DNA from 2 places in the Aureimonas phyllosphaerae genome. Region 1 is predicted to be linked to the other one. Evidence: predicted binding sites of a transcription regulator. Region 1 holds the regulator's gene; the other holds the start of a gene.
What was found. The regulator PhoB, encoded in region 1, activates phosphate uptake and scavenging genes when phosphate is short. The targets are predictions, from matches to a motif close to TGTCATNNANCTGTCAT.
Positions count from the first base shown of each region.

Region 2: the regulator PhoB is predicted to act here: its motif matches at 1,371-1,387, upstream of ACLNGM_RS18600 (esterase-like activity of phytase family protein).

Region 1 is NZ_CP181348.1:4,372,847-4,376,177, forward strand. It holds gene ACLNGM_RS21005 (GcrA family cell cycle regulator) at 240-839, shown strand; gene ACLNGM_RS21010 (DUF3297 family protein) at 963-1,211, shown strand; gene phoB (phosphate regulon transcriptional regulator PhoB) at 1,269-2,003, opposite strand; gene phoU (phosphate signaling complex protein PhoU) at 2,006-2,728, opposite strand; gene pstB (phosphate ABC transporter ATP-binding protein PstB) at 2,782-3,331, opposite strand, start outside.
Region 2 is NZ_CP181348.1:3,888,357-3,891,687, reverse strand. It holds gene ACLNGM_RS18600 (esterase-like activity of phytase family protein) at 1-1,311, opposite strand, end outside; gene ybgC (tol-pal system-associated acyl-CoA thioesterase) at 1,453-1,896, shown strand; gene tolQ (protein TolQ) at 2,182-2,898, shown strand; gene tolR (protein TolR) at 2,941-3,331, shown strand, end outside.

The DNA of each region.
Region 1 (3,331 bases):
TGCGGCCGTTTCGCCCGCTCGCGCCGATGCATTGACCTGTTGAAAAACCGCAAAAGCGATTCGTGCAACACTGTGCGCACCTTGCCACAGCGCCCCGCCACGCGTTAAATTGGGTCTGGACACCATATTTCGTGCGACGAGACCGGCTGTCTACCAGATCTGGTGGTTCGAGGATCGTCCTCTGTCATGCTGCGTGGATCGGTGGCGCGTCGCATGGGTCAAGAATTAGGAGTCAGTTCATGAGCTGGACCGACGAGCGGATCGATCTTCTCAAGCAACTGTGGGGCGATGGCCTGAGCGCCAGCCAGATCGCCGCGCAACTGGGCGGCGTCACCCGCAACGCCGTGATCGGCAAGGTCCATCGCCTGAAGCTCGACAGCCGCCTCAAGGCCTCTGCGCCGCTCGAGGCGGTGGTCGCCCCGCGCGCCGTCCGGCCGGTTCTCGTCGAGACGATGCCGGACGAGGTGCCGGCGCCGCGCGTCCTGCCGGTGCAGGCCCCGACGGTCGCCGTGATCACGCCGGCCGTCGCCGCGGCTCCGCGCCCCGTCCGGCCTGCGACGCTCGGCGCGACCGCGCTGAAGATCGAGGTCGAGCCGGAAGAGCAGGAGGAGATCGTCGGCCGCGCCACGGTGCCCCACGGTCCCGGCGAGGTGGTGCCGATCTCGCGCAACCTGACGCTCGTCCAGCTGTCGGACCGCACCTGCAAGTGGCCGCTCGGCGACCCGCTGTCGGACGAGTTCCGCTTCTGCGGCAACAACGCGCCGGACGCCTCGCCTTACTGCCAGTATCACGCGCGCATCGCCTTCCAGCCGGTCTCGGAGCGCCGCCGCGTCCGCTGACGGGTTCGCCGTCCACGAAAAAGGCCCCGCCATCGCGCGGGGCCTTTTCGTTTTCAGGGAACCCTTGAGTCATTCATGGCCGCGGACTGGCATGGGCCGGGCGCTTGCGCTATGGGGGCGCCCATGACCCAGGACACTCTCCCCGACCGCCTCGCCATCGATCCCGACAGCCCGTTCCACAACGAGGAACTCCTGTCGCAGGGCATCGGTATCCGCTTCAACGGCTCCGAGAAGACCAATGTCGAGGAGTATTGCGTCAGCGAAGGCTGGATCAAGGTCGCGGCCGGCACGGCGCGCGACCGCAAGGGCAAGCCGATCCTCCTCAAGTTGAAAGGGACCGTGGAGCCCTTCCTGAAGGGCGACGCCGCCTGACGATCCGATGCGGGACGGCCGGAACCCGGCCGCCCGCCGAACTGCCTCGTCAGGCCGTCAGACGGCTTCCGGGCGAACGCTCGACGCGCGCGGCGCGGCGGCCGTGAACGTCTCGTCCAGCGCATAGCCCGCGCCGCGGACGGTGCGGATCGGATCGCGCTGGCGACCGCGGTTCACGGCCTTGCGCAGGCGTCCGACATGGACGTCCACGGTGCGCTCGTCGACATAGATGTCGCGGCCCCAGACGCCGTCGAGCAGCTGCTCGCGCGAGAACACGCGGCCCGGCGACTGCATCAGGAATTCCAGAAGCTTGAACTCCGTCGGCCCGAGCTTCAGCTCGCGGCCCGCCCGGCGAACGCGATGCGTCTCGCGGTCGAGGTCGATGTCACCGGCGACGAGCTGCGAGGAGATCCGCTCCGGCTTCACCCGGCGAAGCATGGCGCGCACGCGGGCCATCAGCTCCGGCGTCGAGAAGGGCTTCACGACATAGTCGTCGGCACCGGTCGACAGGCCGCGCACGCGCTCGGACTCTTCGCCCCGCGCCGTCAGCATGATGATCGGCAGCCGTTCGGTCTCGGGCCGCGCGCGCAGGCGCCGGCAGAGCTCGACGCCCGAGAGGCCCGGCAGCATCCAGTCGAGGAGGAGGAGGTCGGGCACCTGCTCCTTGAGCCGGAGGTCCGCCTCGTCGCCGCGCGCGATCGTGTCGACGGCATATCCCTCGGATTCCAGGTTGTAGCGCAGGAGGATCGAGAGCGCCTCCTCGTCCTCCACCACCGTGATGCGCGGCGCCATGGTCAGGCGCCCCGCAGGCCGACCGGCGCGACCAGGGTCGGGGTCGAGTCGCCCTTGGGACGCTCGATCTCCATCTGGCTGCCGGTCTTGATGTAGAAGATCGTCTCCGCGATGTTGGTCGCGTGGTCGCCGATGCGCTCGATGTTCTTGGCCGAGAAAAGCAGATGGGTGCAGGCGGTGATGTTGCGCGGATCCTCCATCATGTAGGTCAGGAGTTCGCGGAAGATCGAGGTGTAGAGCGCGTCGATCTCCTGGTCGCCCCGGCGGATCGCCTCGGCGCGCAGATGGTCGCGCGTCGCATAGGCGTCGAGCACCTCCTTCAGCTGGCCGAGCGCCAGTTCGGACATGTGCTCGATGCCGCGCACGAGCTGCACCGGCTGGGTGTGCTCCTGCGTGGCGAGGACACGCTTGGCGATGTTCTTGCCGAGATCGCCGATGCGCTCGAGATCGTTCGAGATGCGGATCGCGCCGACGATCTCGCGCAGGTCGTGGGCCATCGGCTGGCGCTTGCCGATGGTCATGATCGCGTGCTCGTCGATCTCGCGCTGGGCGGCATCGAGGAGGACGTCGTCGGCGACCACCGACTGGGCGAGCCCGGCGTCCGAGCGGATCAGCGCCGAGACGGCCTGCTCCACCATGCGCTCCGCCTGGCCGCCCATCTCGGAGATGCGGCGCAGAATGAACTTCAGTTCCTCGTCGTAGGACGTGACGATATGGTGTTCCATGACGCGTCTCCCTTCATGGATTGGGGCCGCCGCCCGGTTGTGCCTCGATCCGGTCAGCCGAAGCGGCCGGTGATGTAGTCCTGAGTCCGCTTGTCGTCCGGATTCTGGAACATCTTCTCGGTCGGGCCGACCTCGACGATCTTGCCCAGGTGGAACATCGCGGTGCGCTGCGAGACGCGGGCCGCCTGCTGCATCGAGTGCGTGACGATCACGATCGTGTAGTTCTGGCGCAGCTCGTCGATCAGCTCCTCGACGGTCGCGGTGGCGATCGGGTCGAGCGCCGAACAGGGCTCGTCCATGAGGATGACCTCGGGGCTCACGGCGATCGCGCGGGCGATGCACAGGCGCTGCTGCTGGCCGCCCGACAGGCCCGTGCCGGGATCGTGGAGCCGGTCCTTCACCTCCTCGAAAAGGCCCGCCTTGCGAAGCGAAGTGACGACGATTTCCTCGAGGTCCGTCTTGGACTTGGCAAGACCGTGGATCTTCGGGCCGTAGGAGATGTTCTCGAAGATCGACTTCGGGAACGGGTTCGGCTTCTGGAACACCATGCCGACGCGGGCGCGGAGCTCGACGACGTCGATGCCCGAATTGTAGATGTCCTCG
Region 2 (3,331 bases), 480 kb from region 1:
CGACACCATCTGCGGATAGGCGGGCGTTCCCTCGGCGCGCTCGTAGAGCATCACGTGGCTGCGCGCCGCGCCGTCCTCGACGAGGTCGGCCTCGTTGGCGGTGGCGAGGAGGTTGCGGCCGGGAATGGCGACGGCGCCCTCCGGCGAGATGCCGGACGGCAGGAGCTGCACGAACTCCGGCTCGGCGCCCGTGTCGCGATAGACGCCGACCACGGAACCGCGCTCCGACAGAACGAAGATGAAGCGCTCGCCGCCGAACTCGGCGACCTCGAGGCCTTCCGGCTCGACGCCCTTGGCGTCGGATCGCTTGTCGGGATAGTGGCCGGCCTTGGCGACCTCGCGCTCGAACGCGGGGCCGGACTCGTAGGCGACCGACCCATCGCGGTTGAAGATCGTAAAGCCGCGCGTGCCGCCTTTCCAATCGCCCTCGTTGGCGACGACGAGACGGTCGGTCCCGAGCCACTTCACGGCATCCGGCTCGCGCGGGCGCGCCTCGATCGTGTCGGTGAAGGCGATCTTGCCGTCGTCCTCGGCGTCCACGCCCTCCAGCGCGACGGTTCCTGCGGTGAAGTGGCCCGTGACCTTGGCCGTCTTCCCGTCGATCAGGACGATGTGATTGTTCTCCTGAAGCGTGACGGCCAACTCGTTGTTCGCGTTGAAGGATACGAACTCGGGCTCGGGATCCTCACCCGCGATGGCGGGAATGCCCGTCAGCTCGACGCGGCGCAGGCCCGCGCAGTCCGGCGCGCCGTCCCTCAGCGGTAAGAGTACGACATAGCCCGCCGGCATCTGCGGCAGGGCGCCGTCGTTGCGGTCCTCGTCACGCTCGTTTTCAATCGCGACCGCGGCGAGCGTGCCGTCCGGGGACACGGCGACGGAGTCCGGCTGGCCGCCAAGGTCGCAGCGCGCGGTGACCGTGCGGTCCGCCATCGAGACGGTGGCGAGGAAGCCCGACGGTTCGGTGAAGCTCTTCGACGTATTGACCGCCGCCAAGACATGGGCGCCGCTCGCTGCCACTGACGTCGGCTCGCCACCCTCGAAGGCGACATAGCCAGCACTCTTGGGCGCGCGGGCGTCGGTGATGTCGATGAAGCCGATGCCGCCGTGCGGGCTGTCCGAATAGACCAGGGTGTTGCCGTCGCCGGACGCCGTGATGATCTCCGCCGAGGTCGGCGCCTTGGCGTCGGTCCCTGCGGGAAGGTTCGACGCGACCGGGAAGGAGGCGATCCGGTTGAAGACCGGTTCCGCCGCGGCGGGCAGGGCGGTGGACGCGAGCAGCGCAAGCGCGGCGGGGAGGCGGATCGAACGCATGGCGGACCTTCCGGAAGATGAGCGGACGCGCCCTCCAATCAGCCGGACGTCACCGCGCGATGACGGTCCGATGACGGATCGATGACGGTTCGGGTCGCGGGCGGCGCTGGAACGCGGGCGCGCCGGGCGCTAAGAGGGCGCATGACCGATCAGCTTGCAGGCCGCCTCGTGGATGGCGGACACCGCCTCGACGTGCGCGTCTATTTCGAGGACACCGACTTTTCGGGCGTCGTCTACCACGCGCGGTACCTTCACTTTCTGGAGAGGGGCCGCACGGACTACCTGCGCCTGCACGGGATCGGCCATCGCGAGTTGATGGACGGCGCCTTCGGCGAGCCGATGGCGTTCGCCGTGCGTCGCATGGAGATCGAGTTCCTGCGCCCCGCCCGGATCGACGACATCCTGTCGGTCGAGACGCGCACCGCGCTGCTCGGCGGGGCGCGCGTCGTCCTCGACCAGCGCATCCTGCGCGGAGACGAAGTGCTGATCGAGGCCAGGGTCAAGGTCGCGGTGATCTCGCCGGACGGGCGACCGCGTCGCATGCCGGCTGCGGTGGCCGAGAGGCTGGGCGCGCCGGAGGCATAGAACCGCCCCGCGGCGCGAGCCTCGCGTCTTGCCGCAGCGCGGTAAAATACCGTCCGCAAACGATTTGTTAACCCTAACGATGCTTGATGGGGTCGGAGGGCTCACCCCCCGCCATGCCATTCTTTCACCGGAATCAACCGGTCAAAGGGCGCCATGGACGACGTTCCGCGCCGGCGATCCGGCTCGGGCGTGGTTCTGGTCGTGGCAGGGGCGGTCGGTCCGCCGGAAGCGAGACGCTTCCAGAGCCACCAAGACGATCCGACGGATTCGAGGGACGCAAAAGGAATGAACGAGGTCGCTCAGACTGCGCTGGCCGCGCCGGCCCACGACATGTCGCTCCTGGGTCTTTTCTGGCAGGCGGGCTTCATCGTCAAGTTCGTCATGATCGGCCTGCTCGCCGCGTCCGTCTGGACCTGGGCGATCATCTTCGACAAGTGGACGCGCTACGCCAGCTTCCGCCGGCAGCTCAACCAGTTCGAGAACAATTTCTGGTCCGGCCAGTCGCTCGAAGAGCTCTACCACACGCTGTCCGACCGCAAGACCAGCGGCATGGGCGCGCTGTTCGTGGCGGCCATGCGCGAGTGGAAGAAGAGCTTCGAGAAGGGGGCCCGCTCGCCGATCGGCCTCCAGACCCGCATCGAGAAGGCCATGGACGTGACGATGGCGCGCGAGATGGAGGGGCTCGAGTCCCGTCTCGGCTTCCTGGCCACCGTCGGCTCGGCTGCGCCGTTCGTCGGCCTCTTCGGCACCGTGGTCGGCATCATGACGGCCTTCCAGTCGATCGCCGCCTCCGAGCAGACGAGCCTTGCGGTCGTGGCCCCCGGTATCGCCGAGGCGCTGCTCGCCACCGCGATCGGCCTCGTCGCGGCCATTCCGGCGGTCGTTGCCTACAACAAGCTGTCGGCCGACGCCGGCAAGCTCGGCGCGCGGCTCGAGGCCTTCGCCGACGAATTCTCCTCCATCCTGTCGCGCCAGATCGATGAGCGTTCGGCTGCGCGCTGAGCGCCGGTCGTCTCGTTCCAATCCACTTGAGGGGTCGTTTCCATGGGCATGTCGACGGGAGCTTCGTCTGGGGGCGGATCGCGCCGCGGGCGTCGCGCGCGCAAGGCGCCCATGGCCGAGATCAACATGACGCCGATGGTCGACGTCATGCTCGTGCTCCTCATCATCTTCATGGTGGCCGCGCCGCTGATGACGGTCGGCGTGCCGCTCGAACTGCCCAAGACCAACGCCAAGGCGCTGTCGGCCGACAAGCAGCCGATCACAATCTCGGTCCAGAAGGGCGGCGAGATCTTCCTGCAGGAGACGCCGGTCGCGCCCGAAGCCATCGTCGAACAGCTGAAGGCGATCGCCGAGGCCGGCTACGAGGAGCGCATCTTCCTGCGCGCCGACGGCTCGGCCGACTACGGCACGGTCATGAAGGTCATGTCGCGCA